DNA from 4 places in the Streptomyces sp. NPDC052225 genome. Region 4 is predicted to be linked to each of the others. Evidence: riboswitches for the same ligand, from Rfam matches in the RefSeq annotation. Region 4 holds a riboswitch; each other region holds the start of a gene.
What was found. Region 4 has a riboswitch for cyclic di-AMP ahead of AB0L37_RS22555 (transglycosylase family protein). Riboswitches for the same ligand answer to the same signal wherever they lie in the genome.

Region 1: it holds a riboswitch for cyclic di-AMP, as region 4 does, so the genes downstream of both, AB0L37_RS21285 (LysM peptidoglycan-binding domain-containing M23 family metallopeptidase) here and AB0L37_RS22555 (transglycosylase family protein) in region 4, are expected to answer to the same signal.
Region 2: it holds a riboswitch for cyclic di-AMP, as region 4 does, so the genes downstream of both, AB0L37_RS17535 (C40 family peptidase) here and AB0L37_RS22555 (transglycosylase family protein) in region 4, are expected to answer to the same signal.
Region 3: it holds a riboswitch for cyclic di-AMP, as region 4 does, so the genes downstream of both, AB0L37_RS31690 (NlpC/P60 family protein) here and AB0L37_RS22555 (transglycosylase family protein) in region 4, are expected to answer to the same signal.

The regions. Positions count from the first base shown of each region.
Region 1 covers NZ_JBFAVD010000014.1:56,996-60,085, forward strand. Annotated here, with positions in the region: gene AB0L37_RS21270 (XRE family transcriptional regulator) at 1-144, shown strand, start outside; gene AB0L37_RS21275 (DUF6126 family protein) at 146-292, shown strand; gene AB0L37_RS21280 (tyrosine-protein phosphatase) at 306-1,103, opposite strand; cyclic di-AMP (ydaO/yuaA leader) riboswitch at 1,471-1,656, shown strand; gene AB0L37_RS21285 (LysM peptidoglycan-binding domain-containing M23 family metallopeptidase) at 1,660-2,400, shown strand; gene AB0L37_RS21290 (SGNH/GDSL hydrolase family protein) at 2,531-3,090, shown strand, end outside.
Region 2 covers NZ_JBFAVD010000010.1:164,640-167,729, forward strand. Annotated here, with positions in the region: gene AB0L37_RS17520 (LysR family transcriptional regulator) at 1-84, opposite strand, end outside; gene AB0L37_RS17525 (LysE family translocator) at 195-830, shown strand; gene AB0L37_RS17530 (DUF6328 family protein) at 769-1,284, opposite strand; gene AB0L37_RS17535 (C40 family peptidase) at 1,412-1,885, opposite strand; cyclic di-AMP (ydaO/yuaA leader) riboswitch at 1,889-2,101, opposite strand; gene AB0L37_RS17540 (hypothetical protein) at 2,427-2,735, opposite strand; gene AB0L37_RS17545 (ATP-dependent Clp protease proteolytic subunit) at 2,743-3,090, opposite strand, start outside.
Region 3 covers NZ_JBFAVD010000028.1:48,347-51,436, reverse strand. Annotated here, with positions in the region: gene AB0L37_RS31695 (hypothetical protein) at 243-596, shown strand; gene AB0L37_RS31690 (NlpC/P60 family protein) at 610-1,791, opposite strand; cyclic di-AMP (ydaO/yuaA leader) riboswitch at 1,799-1,981, opposite strand; gene AB0L37_RS31685 (hypothetical protein) at 2,190-2,426, shown strand; gene AB0L37_RS31680 (hypothetical protein) at 2,432-2,809, shown strand; gene pcrA (DNA helicase PcrA) at 2,903-3,090, shown strand, end outside.
Region 4 covers NZ_JBFAVD010000015.1:138,067-141,156, forward strand. Annotated here, with positions in the region: gene eno (phosphopyruvate hydratase) at 1-650, opposite strand, end outside; gene AB0L37_RS22555 (transglycosylase family protein) at 921-1,604, opposite strand; cyclic di-AMP (ydaO/yuaA leader) riboswitch at 1,609-1,815, opposite strand; gene AB0L37_RS22560 (transglycosylase family protein) at 1,952-2,977, opposite strand.

The DNA.
Region 1 (3,090 bases), on a different contig from region 4:
GCCCACTTCGACTCGCTCACCCCGCACCGGCTCGCCGCGGCGGACCAGGGCGGGGCCGAGCTCCTCTTCGTCCACACCCTGTTGCAGAGCCCGACCGCCGCGCTGTGCCTCGGCCCCGCGGCCGGTCCGATCCGGGAGGTCTGACATGAGTGACACCGAGCGGCCCGCGGGCCGTGACATCGAGGACAAGCTGCCGCGCGGCATCTGGGTGCGGGTCCTCGTGTACGTCTTCGCCGGGCACGCCCTGGCCGCCTTCATCTATCTGCTGTTCACGCTGGGCGGCGGCCAGTAGGCGGCCTGGACCGTCAGTCCAGCAGGCGCTCGCGCAGCCGCTCGCGGTCGGCCGCGGTGAGCTTCAGGCCCTCTTCCAGGTAGCGGTCCGTGCTGCCCCAGGTCTCCTCGAGCGTCTCGAAGGCCGCGTTCAGGTACTCGGCGCGCGCGTCGAAGAGCGGGCTGAGCAGCTCCATGACCTCGGGGGAGTACGCGTCCGCGGACGTGCCGCTGCGGCGCACCTTGTAGCGGCGGTGCTTCGCGTTCGACTCCAGGTAGTCCGCCTCGATGGCGTCGCGCTCCACGCCGACCGCGAGCAGTGTCACGGCGATCGACAGGCCCGCGCGGTCCTTGCCCGCGGCGCAGTGCATCAGGGCGGGGACGCTGTCCTCGGCGAGCGCGTGCAGCACCCGGCTGTGCTCGCCGGTGCGCTGCGTGATGATCGAGCGGTAGGACGTGATCATGCGGTTCGCGGCGCGGCCCTCGGACAGGAGCGCCCGCAGCTGCTCTATGTCGCCGTCGCGGACCATCTGCCAGAACTCGGCGCCGTCGGCCGGGTCGGACAGCGGCAGGTTCACATTGCGCACGCCCGGCAACTCGACGTCGGCGCCCTCAAGGCGCTGGTCCGCCGCGTTGCGGAAGTCGAAGACCGTGTGCAGCCCGAGGCCCGCGAGGAACACCGCGTCCTCGGCGGTGGCGTGGGCGAGGTGTCCGCTGCGGTAGAGCACGCCCTGGCGCACGCGCCGGCCGTCCACGGTCGGGAGGCCGCCGACGTCCCGGAAGTTGCGTACTCCGGCCAGCTCGGGCTCGGTGGACGGGACGTGCTGCGTCACGGGGGCTCCTCCCGGTCGGGGCACCGGCGTTGCTCGCCGGCGGATCGCGCTCCTGACGATACGACATGGCTTCCCGGGGCAACCATCTGTCCGATTTGAGGCTTTCCTTGGTAACTGTCCCTGGTAGCACGGGTGTTGCGCAGGTCTGCGTGAGCAGGCTCATAGCCGTGACGTTCCGTGGCGGTCGTCCGGATTGCGGCGCGCGGAATTTGCTAGGGGTAAGGCGTTGGTAAAGCGGAAGGGTCGACGCAGGGTGACACCGGGAACTCCCAGTCGATCAAGAAAGGGCTGGCGTACGTGAATTCGGCGCTTGTCGCCGCCTTTCTCATTCCTTTACGGTCACCACCAACTCCGGTCGGAACGCCTAGTCCTGCCACCGCCCGGATTCCGAACGACTACCCGTGACGGCAGGAGCGGGGGACCCACAGGCAGTACGCCGCCGAGGGAATTCCCCATGCGGCTCGGGGTGAAGTCGCGTCCGTACGACGGGCGCGGCCGGACATCTCCCGTCCGAACCCGACAGCTCACCTCGTAGGCGACGGAGAGAGATTTCGCCATGCCCGCAAAGGGAAAGCACCGCCGTCCGAAGTCCCAGCGCGTCACCCGCGCCGCCGCCGTCGTCTCCGCCGGCGGAGCCGCGCTCGCCCTGCCGCTGATCGGCGCGACCGGCGCCCATGCCGCCACCGCCACGACGTACACGGTGAAGGCCGGTGACACGCTCTCCAAGATCGCCGAGGCGCAGGGCGTCGACGGCGGCTGGAAGCAGCTCTACCAGGACAACAAGGCCGCGATCGGCTCCGACGCCGCGCTCATCAAGCCCGGCACGAAGCTCACGCTCGGCGGCGCGGCCAAGGCCACCACCACGGCGACGCAGGCGAGCGCCTCCACCACCACCTCCTACGTGAAGCCCGTCGCCGCGTCCATCGGTACCCCGTACCACCAGAACGGCTCCATGTGGTCCAGCGGCTACCACACCGGGACCGACTTCACCGTTGCCACCGGCACCTCGCTCAAGGCGATCGCCGCCGGCACCGTCGTCTCGGCCGGCTGGGACGGCAGCTACGGCAACGAGGTCGTCATCCAGCACGCCGACGGCAAGTACTCGCAGTACGCCCACATGTCGTCGGTGGGCGTCTCGGCCGGCCAGGCCGTCACCGCCGGGCAGCAGATCGGCCTGTCGGGCGCGACCGGCAACGTCACCGGGCCGCACCTGCACTTCGAGATCCGTACGTCCCCGAACTACGGCTCCGACATCGACCCCCTGGCGTACCTGCGCCAGCACGGTGTGAGCGTCTGACAGGACCCGGCGCGCGCGATCCACTCGGCCCCCCGGGATATTCCCCGGGGGCCGAGTGGGCTATCTCACCACCCGTCAACCCCTGGCTACGGTCGCGTAGGTCACATCCCAGGGTGAAAGATGTGTGGTCGTGGCAAACGAATCGAGATCATTCAGCGGCGGCACGATTCGGTCCTACGCGGCGGTGGGGGACAGCTTCACCGAAGGCGTCGGGGACCCCGGGCCCGACGGGAACTTCGTCGGATGGGCGGACCGGCTCGCCGTCCTCCTGGACGACCGCGTCCCCGAGGACACGTTCCAGTACGCGAACCTCGCGGTCCGCGGCAAGCTCATCGACCAGATCGTCGAGGACCAGCTCCCGCGAGCCGTCGAGCTCGCCCCGGACCTGGTGACCCTCGTCGCGGGCGGCAACGACATCATCCGCCCCGGCACCGACCCGGACGACGTGGCCGAGCGCTTCGAGAAGGCCGTGGTGCGGCTCTCCGAGGCCGCGGGGACCGTCATGGTCGCCACCGGCTTCGACACCCGCGACGTCGCCGTGCTCAAGCACCTGCGCGGCAAGATCGCCACGTACAACATGCACGTACGGGCCATCGCCGACCGGCACGGCTGCGCGATGCTCGACCTGTGGTCCCTCAAGTCGCTCCACGACCGCAGGGCCTGGGACGAGGACCGGCTGCACCTGTCGGC
Region 2 (3,090 bases), on a different contig from region 4:
GTATCCGAGGCGCCGCGCGGCCCGCGTGATCGAACCGGCCTCCGCCACCGCCACCAGGGCGGCGAGCCGCGTCGGGTCGTACATACGCGGTCTCCAAAGGGGTGGCGCGGGCGGCAGGGGTAAAGCATCGCTTTAGGCAGACCCAGAATATTGCACATACCTGCTGAAGGCCGGACTCGGGCAGGCTGGCCGCCATGGACGCTCAACTGATCGCCTTCACCGGCGTGGCCGCGGGCATGGTCGCCCTGCCCGGCGCCGACTTCACCGTCGTCGTACGCAACTCGCTGGTCTCCCGCCGCGCCGGCGTGGCCTGCGCCCTCGGTGTCGCGGGCGGTCTGCTCGTCCACACGACGCTCGCCGTGGCCGGCGTCGCCGCGGTCCTGACCGCCGTACCCGCCCTCTTCCGGGCCCTCCAACTCGCCGGTGGTGCCTATGTGTTGTACCTCGGCGTCCGGACGCTCCAGTCCGCGTGGCGCCCGCTCGCCGAGCGCGCCGCCGCCGATGCCGGTCCGCAGGGGCGGGGGCCCACGGGTGGTGCGCTGCGCCAGGGATTCCTGACCAACACGCTCAATCCGAAGGCGCCGATCACGTTCCTGAGCGTGCTGCCGCAGTTCGTGCCGCAGGGGAGTCCTGCGCTGCCGCGCACGGCCGTCCTGTCGGCGATCGTCGTGGTGCTCGCGCTGCTCTGGTTCCCCGCGGTCGCGCTGCTGGTGGACCGGCTCGGCCGGTGGCTGCGCAGGCCGCGCACCGCCCGCGCGGTGGAAGCCGTCACGGGGAGCGCTCTGGTCCTCCTGGCCCTCGTCCTTCTTCTCGAGCCTCTGCTCGGGTGAGGGTGCGGCGCAGCGCCCAGGGCAGCGCTCCCCACAGTCCCGCGCAGACCAGGAGGGTGCCGGCCCCCGCCGCGACACCGGCGCCGCGATCGAGGGTCACGTCGACGACCAGCAGCACGGACCCGGACAGGGCGAGCACGAGAACGACCATCCCGAAGGCCGCGAGCCGCGACGAGACCTGCACGATCTGCGGCTTGGCCCCCATCTGGAACAGCACCCGGTGCACCGCGGCGGGCGCGGTCAGCAGGGCCGCGGCCACGACCGCGAGGAGCAGCGTCGTCACGTACGTGGCGCGCTGCACGGAGTCCAGGTCCGGAAAGCGCGGCGTGAAGGCGAGCGTCAGCAGGAAGGCGAAGAGGAACTGCACGCCGGTCTGGACGACACGCAGCTCCTGGAGCAGCTCACCGAAGTTGCGGTCGGCACGCTCCAACGGGGTCTCGTTGCGCTCGCTCATATCGGCATGAGTAACCAATAGTGATGATTTCAATCGAAAGCGATCTCGGCCGGTCTTCAGCGGCCACAGGGGGCGGGCCTGGCGCCCGGCCCGCCTCACCTGCGGCGCTGCGGTCCGGCGAGGGGCGTCAGCGCACCCGGCCGTACCAGACGCTCTTCGTCCAGATCTTCTGCAGTCTCACCACGTCCCCGGTCTTCGGGGAGTGCCAGATCCGTCCCTTGCCGGCGTAGATGCCGACGTGGTAAACGCTCCGTCCCGAGTGGAAGAAGACCAGGTCACCGCGGGTGCGGGAGGCCGCACGGATATGACGCGTCTTGTTGTACTGCTGGGCTGCGGTACGGGGCAGCTTCTTGCCCGCCCGCTTGAACGAGTAGAGCGTCAGGCCGGAGCAGTCGAACCGGTGCGGGCCCGCGGCGCCCCACTTGTAGGGCGCTCCCTTCTTGGAAGCCGCGACCTGGAGAGCTTTGGTCGAGGCCGCCGCAGCCGATGCCTCCGGCGCGGCGCCGGGGACCATGAGTCCCGCTCCCGCCACGGCGAGGGTGAGGACCGAGGCGGTACCGGCCCTGGTCAGCAGCGACGGGACACGATCGAGCGCAGTCATGCGCAACCCTTCGTCAGCCGCCTGCGAAGGATGACCTGTCGGGTTCGGGCTGGCGAAGATGCCCGGCCGCGTGATGCGGCTTCACCCCAAGGGCCCCTCGGTCACGCCTCGGACGAGGTGTGCCGGTGACCCGTCGTGATTGGGTCCTCCACTCCTGCCGATCCACTTCTGTCGACCTGACATCCGTGCGGCGGCAGGACTCGGCGTCCGCACGGACCGCCCCGCCGCGGCGGCGGGGGCTTGTCGTCGGAAGGGATCTTCACGCACTCGTGTCCCGAAAACCGAGCTGAACCGGCGGTAAGTGAGGCTCCTCACGCTTGGCCCGTTCAGGTGGACGGTGCGGCTTTCGGGCCCCGGGCGCGACGCCCGACCATGCTCGTACCAGCGGCGGAACGGTGAATTCCGGTGCCCGCGTACAGCCGTGACGCAACTCCGAAGGGCTTTTTGACGGACGAACGTCTACGCCATTCGGGGGTACACCATCCGGGCCGTTTCACCCCGGACCCAGACGGGTCGGACGGGCGAGGGATGCTCGGCGACCTCAACTGACAGTTTCTGGCGGCAAGGTGACCCTCTGTGTTCGCCTCTCCCCGTCCAAGACGCGAAGAGCCCGTGTCAGGGTTGCGGCATGCACCTCGCTCTCTCCGCGCTGGTGCATCAGCGTCAGGGCGTCCCGCAGCGCCGTCGCGCGGCTGACGAGCGCCTGGGCCGCGCGCAGCCCCCGGTAGGTGTCCTCGCCCCGCGCCGGATTGATCCGGGCCAGCAGATCGACCACGGCCAGATAGTTGTCCACCAGCTCGCACTCGGCGCGGGTCAGCGCGGGCAGCGGCGGCAGTTCGGGCGGGTACATCGACACGTCACCTCGGATCCTGGGTGCCGAGCGACGTCTTGCGGCTCGCCAGGACGTGGTCCACGAGGCCGAACTCCCGGCTCTGTTCAGCGGTCAGCACGGTGTCGCGTTCGATGTCCGCGCTGATCTGCGCCTTGGTCCGGCCCGAGTGCAGCGCCAGCAGATCCTCCAACTGGTCGCGCATCCGCGCCATTTCGCGCGCGTAGATCTCCAGGTCGGTGGGCTGGCCCTGGGCCGGCTCGGGCAGTGCGGGCTGGTCCAGGACCACGCGCGAGCCCGGCAGCATCATCCGCTTGCCCGGCGTCCCGGCCGCGAGCAGCACCGCGGCGACCGACGCGGCCTGCCCCAGGCACGT
Region 3 (3,090 bases), on a different contig from region 4:
TCTCGGCGGTGGTGTCCGACTGCCGCCCCTGGCCCGGGCGGCGGTGGGGAGCCGGTCACCTGAGGAAGGACGCTAAACCTCGGCGTAACGGGTTGGTGGCGGATTGTTCGCAACTGGCCCGTTTGTTGTGAGCGGTGTCGGAGAGTGACAGTCGCGTGCCCGCGGATGTCCGGGTGGGGTGCGGTGGAGTCCATGGGGGAGCGGTGACGGCCGGCGATCACCGCTTGGCTACGCTCCGCCTCATGGACGTACTCATCCACATCTTCGTCGGCCTGCACATCATCGGCATCGCCTCCCTGCTCGGCGGCTTCCTCACGCAGATGTCCGCGATGGGGCAGGGCGCGGCCCGCTTCAACAAGGCCATGCTGCACGGCGCGCTGACCATGCTGGTGACCGGTGTCGCCCTCGTCGGCCTCAATCAGGCCGACGACAACACCGTGAACAACATCAAGATCGGTGTGAAGCTGGCGATCCTCATCGTCATCCTCGGCATCGTGTACGTGAAGCGCGACGAGGAGAAGGCGGAGAAGGCCCTGTTCGCGACCGTCGGCGGACTCACGATCGCGAACATCTTCATCGCCGTTCTGTGGACCTGAGGGATCCGAGGGGTCAGGCGGGCCGCACCACGCTGTGGATGGACGACGTGCCGTCGTAGTAGATGGACTCCTCGCGGACGTACGCACCCGGCTTCGGCGCGTGGATCATCATGCCGTCGCCGAGGTAGAGGCCGACGTGGCTGATGTCGTCGTAGAAGAAGACCAGGTCGCCCGGCTGGATGTCGGAGAGCGGCACCGTCGTGCCGACCTCGACCTGGTCCCAGGTGGTGCGCGGCAGCGAGATCCCCGCCGCCTTCCACGCGGCCTGCGTGAGCCCCGAGCAGTCGTACGAGTCCGGGCCCGTGGCGCCCCACACGTACGGCTTGCCCTCCTGGGCCTTGGCGAACGCGAGCGCCTTCGCCGCCTTGGTGGCGTACGAGTCGGACGTGTCCGAGGCGGACCCGGAGGAGTCCGACGAGTCCGTGGAGCCCTGCTCCTTGGCGGCGGCCTCCTCGGCGGCCTTCCGCTTCTCCTCCTCCGCGGCCTTCTGCTGTGCGGCGAGCTCGGCGGCCTTCTTCTCGGCCGCCTCCTGCTTCGCCTTCTCGATGGCCGCGAGGCGCGCCTTCTCCTCGGCCGTCAGCTTGGAGAGCAGTTCCCGCGCGTCGGACAGCTTGGTCTGCACGTCCTGCTTGGTGGTCCTCAGCTCGGTCTGCGACGTGGTGAGGTCCTTGAGGCTGGCCTGCGCCTCGGTGCGCTTCTTCGCCGTGGTGCGCTGCTGGACCTGGTAGTCGTCGACGGCCTTCTTCTGCTCGTCGGTGAGCCGGCTCATCAGCTGGCGCTGCGAGAAATAGTCCTCGGGGTCGTCCGCGAGGAACATCGTCGCCGTGTCGCTGATGCCGCCCGTGCGGTACTGCTCGGCGGCGAACCGGCCCAGCTTCTGGCGCGCCGTGTTCATCTTCTCGGTGCGCTGCGCGATGTCGTCGAGGAGCTTGTCGACCTGCTTCTTCTTGCCCTCGGTCCGTTCCTTGGCCGCGTTGTACTTCTGCGTGGACACCTCGGCCTGCCGGTACAGGGTGTCGACCTTCTTCTGCACCTCTTCGATGCTCGGCTTGTGGGGCTGCGTGGGGGCGGCCTGGGCCGTCTGCGAGAGCAGGGCGACGGAGGTGAGCGCGGCGGTCGTGATGCCGACGGCGGGTGTCGTACGAAGGCCGCCGGATATCCGGGACCGGCTGCGCGGCTTGCGGTGCGACGCCAAGGCAGGCGACTCCTTCCATGGTCCGCCTACCGGGTTAGCTGTCGGGTTCGGGCGGGTGGTGCTCGTCGTGCGGAAGGCTGCCCTACGGTCAACTGCCCGGTGCTGCCGGGCCGTTGGGCCGATTCACCCCAAGGTCGGTGGGTCCCCGGTTCCCTGCCTTGCGGCGTACGGAACTCAGCGGGGGCTGTCCGGTCGCCGCGTTGTTCGCGGGCGGGGGGACGGACTGCCCGCGCAGCACCGTAGCCAACTGGTGTTGCTGCTGTGAAGGTTGATGTTCGATATGCCCGATACATTTTCGTGACCTTGGCTACTCCTCGGGCCCGCGCCCGGCCGTACGTGGTCAATCCGGAGGGATCTGCGCCGAATTGTCCGTAGATTGACCGGAGCCTTCCCCGGAGTTGCGGAGTCCGCCGACTTGTCCGCAGTACGGCCCCGCCACCGCGGGAGCGGGCGAGGGCGGCCCCGAGGGCGACACCTGTATCGGCACCTCGGCGGGCGTCGCGAAGCTCGACCAGGACGGCGGCGGGTGCCGGAGGAAGGCGTCGTTCGTCCCCGGGCTGTCGTCGGGCGCGACGAAGGACGGCGGCTTCGCGACCGGCCTCGACGGCGTCTTTGTCTCGGGCGCCCCGTCGTAGCGGACGTGGCGGGCGACGACCTCGTCGTGGTGTCGCCGGGCGGCAGGGCCAAGCCGTTCACCGTCTTCCCGAACCGCAACGGCCACGTGGCCGTCCCCGCCTCGATCGCCCTCGGCCCCGACGGCAACCTCTACGTCGGCGACCTGAACGGCGAGGCCGCCAGGGCGACCGCCCGCGTCTGGAAGGTCAGCCCCGGCGGCAGGATCCTCGGCTGGACCTCCGGCTTCGGCCCGGTCACCGGCGTCGCGGCCGACGGACACGGCGATCTGTACGTCAGCCGGCTCTTCGCCCGGACCGTCACCAAGGCCGACCGCGCCGGGACCGTCCTGGAGGGCGGAAAGAAGTCGCCCGGCGGCCGGTTCCGGCAGATTCTGTCCTTCTGACCTGCGACTTTCCCGGATTCCGGAGTCTGTCTTCCAGCGGTGTCGCAAAGGCGGCGGCGGGGTGTCAGTGGGGCGGCCTAGACTCGTAGGGCGATGAGCAGCCTCTTTGACGACAACTTCCTGGCCAGCCTCCAGAGCGGCGCGGAGGAGCCCCCGCCGCCGCCCGAGGACACCGATCCCGCAGCAGCTCCGGAGCCGATCCCGGACGACCTGTTCGGCGGGAAGTTCGACGTGCCTCCGGCCCGGGACGCCCACTACCGCGACGGTGCGCCGCGCCCGGT
Region 4 (3,090 bases):
GCGCGGTTCGACTCCAGGTTCGGGGCGAAGCCGCCCTCGTCGCCGAGGCCGGTCGACAGGCCCTTGGTCTTCAGCACCTTCTTGAGGGTGTGGTAGACCTCGGCGCCCCAGCGCAGCGCCTCGGAGAAGGACTCCGCGCCGATCGGGGCGATCATGAACTCCTGGATGTCGACGTTGGAGTCGGCGTGCGACCCACCGTTCAGGATGTTCATCATCGGGACGGGCAGCAGGTGCGCGTTCGGGCCACCGAGGTAGCGGAACAGCGGCAGGTCCGAGGCCTCGGACGCGGCGTGCGCGACGGCGAGCGAGACGCCGAGGATGGCGTTGGCGCCGAGCGAGCCCTTGTTGTCCGTGGCGTCCAGGTCGAACATCGCCTGGTCGATCAGGCGCTGCTCGGTGGCGTCGTAGCCGACGAGCTCCGGGCCGATCTGCTCGATGACGGCGAGGACCGCCTTCTCGACACCCTTGCCGAGGTAACGGTTGGGGTCACCGTCACGGAGTTCGATGGCCTCGAAGGCACCGGTGGAGGCGCCGGACGGGACAGCAGCACGACCCGTGCTGCCGTCGTCGAGGCCGACCTCGACCTCGACCGTGGGGTTGCCTCGGGAGTCCAGGATTTCCCGGGCTACGACGACGTCGATGGACGGCACGAGCATCTCCTTCTGGGATGTGACGCGGGCTATGCGGGGCCGCGATGCACGGCCTCGACCCCTTGAGCCTAACCGCCTCCGGGGCATCGGCCAGCCGACCGACCGTCCCTTGGACAACGCCGTGAGCGAAATGTTCCTGAACGGAACAAAAACAGCGACCCCCGTTCCGGATTCCGGAACGGGGGTCGCGGTGCGAGCGGCCCGTGGGGACGGGGCGGGGTCCTCGGCGTCCGCCGATGCCGGGACTCCCTATAAGGGTGCGGCTGCGGACTACTTCAGGTGGAGCTGCTGACCCGGGTAGATCAGGTCGGCGTCCTTGACGATGTCCTTGTTCAGCTTGAACAGCTTCTGCCAGGTCGTGCCGTGCGCGCCGGCGATCTCGCCGAGGGTGTCGCCGGACTTGACCTTGTACTCGCCGTCGCCCTTCTCGACCTTCTGGCCGGTCGGGGTCGTGACGGTCTCGCGCTTCTCGGAGCGGGTCGTCGTGGACGAGTCCGAGCGCTCCTGCTGCTTGGGCTGCGCCTGCTGCTGCGGCTGCGCCTGCTGCTGCGTCTCGGCGGCCGGAGCGGAGTTGCCGGTGGACGCGCCGGACAGGTTGACGCCACAGCTCGGCCAGGCGCCCTTGCCCTGGGAGGCGAGGACCTTCTCGGCGACGGCTATCTGCTGCGCCTTGGAGGCCTGGTCGGCCGAGGACGCGTAGGCGGTGCCGCCGTACGCGGCCCACGTGGAGGACGAGAACTGGAGGCCGCCGTAGTAGCCGTTGCCGGTGTTGATCGACCAGTTGCCACCGGACTCGCACTGGGCGACCTGGTCCCACTCGGAGGTGGTCGCGGCGGAGGCCGAGGTGGCACCCATCAGCGGGACGGCGACGGCGGCACCGGCGACACCGGCGAGCGTGGCGACACGGACGGCCTTGGACGGGCGGCGGTGCTTGCCCTTGCTGGAAAGCAGCATGGAGAGATCCCCTCACCGACGCCTACGAGGTGAGCTGTCGGGTTCGGGCCAGTGAGTGCCCGGCCGCGCATCCTTGTGCGCGGCTTAACCCCTAGCCGTCCGAAGTCGTCGACCTCGTACGGCGCTTACCTGGGTCCCCCGCTCCTGCCTACGGCGCTGACGCGTCGACTGTTCCCGTACGGACGTTGGCAGGATTCGGCGTGACGTCCATCGGGGCCCGCTGTGGCGAGCGGTCACGACCGTAAGCAGTGGATCCGCCCGATTTCAAAGACGATCAGGCCCTTTGAGACCCATCTCTCACTTGCGCCAAAGCGGACAAACAACCATCAATGCGTCCCGAACTCCCGCTACTTTTCGACCGATTCGAGACCAAGATCCAGACTCTGACCAGGAATGATGAGGTCCGGGTCGGACCCGACCTCCTTCTTGTTCCGGTCGTAGAGCGCGGCCCACCCGCCGTCCACGTCCTGCGCGTCGGCGATGTCCCAGAGGTTGTCGCCGGAGCGGACCGTGTAGGTCCCGTCGCCGCGCTTGTCGTCGCGGGAGGCGTGACGGCCTTCTCCCGTACGGGAGTCGGCGTCGTCGTCGGCGGCCCGGTCGCCGCGGTGGCGGCCGGCGGCGGAGGCGTCGCCGCCGGTGGCGGAGGGGTCCGGGGTGGCCGAGGCGGAGGACTCGGGGGCGGCCGGATCGACGGAGCCGGACGCGTCGGCGGGGTCCGCCGAGTCGGCCGGGCCGGCCGAATCGCCCGGGTCGGCCGAGGGAGTTGTGGCGCTCTGCTCCGACTTGTCCGAGTTGTTCGAGCTCTCGTCGGCCGCGGTGTCACTCTTGTCGCCGTCGGTGCCGTTACCGGAGGTATCCCCCGAGGCGTCAGTTGACGCGCCGTCGGATGCGGTGTCCGAGTCGTCCGACCCGTCGTGATTCTTCTCTCCCGAGGACGTGTCCGCATCGGACGCCTGCGGGGAGGGGCTCGTACCCGGGTCGACGTCGGCGGAGTCGTCGCTCTTGCTGAGGCCCGCGGCGAGCGAGCAGCTCGGCCAGGCGGCCGTGCCCCTGGCGTCGAGGACCTTCTCGGCGACGGCTATCTGCTGCGAGCGGCTGGCCAGGTCGGCGCGCGGGGCGTAGTCGAGGCCGCCGTACTGCTCCCACATCTCCTGCGAGAACTGGAGGCCGCCGTAGTAGCCGTTGCCCGCGTCCAGGCTCCACTGGCCGCCGGACTCGCACTCGGCGAGCTTGTCCCAGGCATGGGTGGAGGCGGCGCTCGCGTTCGTCGCGGCGAGCAGCGGGATCGCGATGGCGCTGCCGGTGACTCCGGCGGCGACGATCAGAGCAGGGGCCTGACGGGGGCGACGGTGACGACCGTTCCCGGAGAGCATGCGTTTGCCTTTCGCGAGACTGTTGCTGCTGCACGCGACGAGTGGTGCGGAGGTGACGGTTGTGCATGTGTCGCGATGACTGGTGAACGTAGCGGCACTCGAACGCTTGTCAC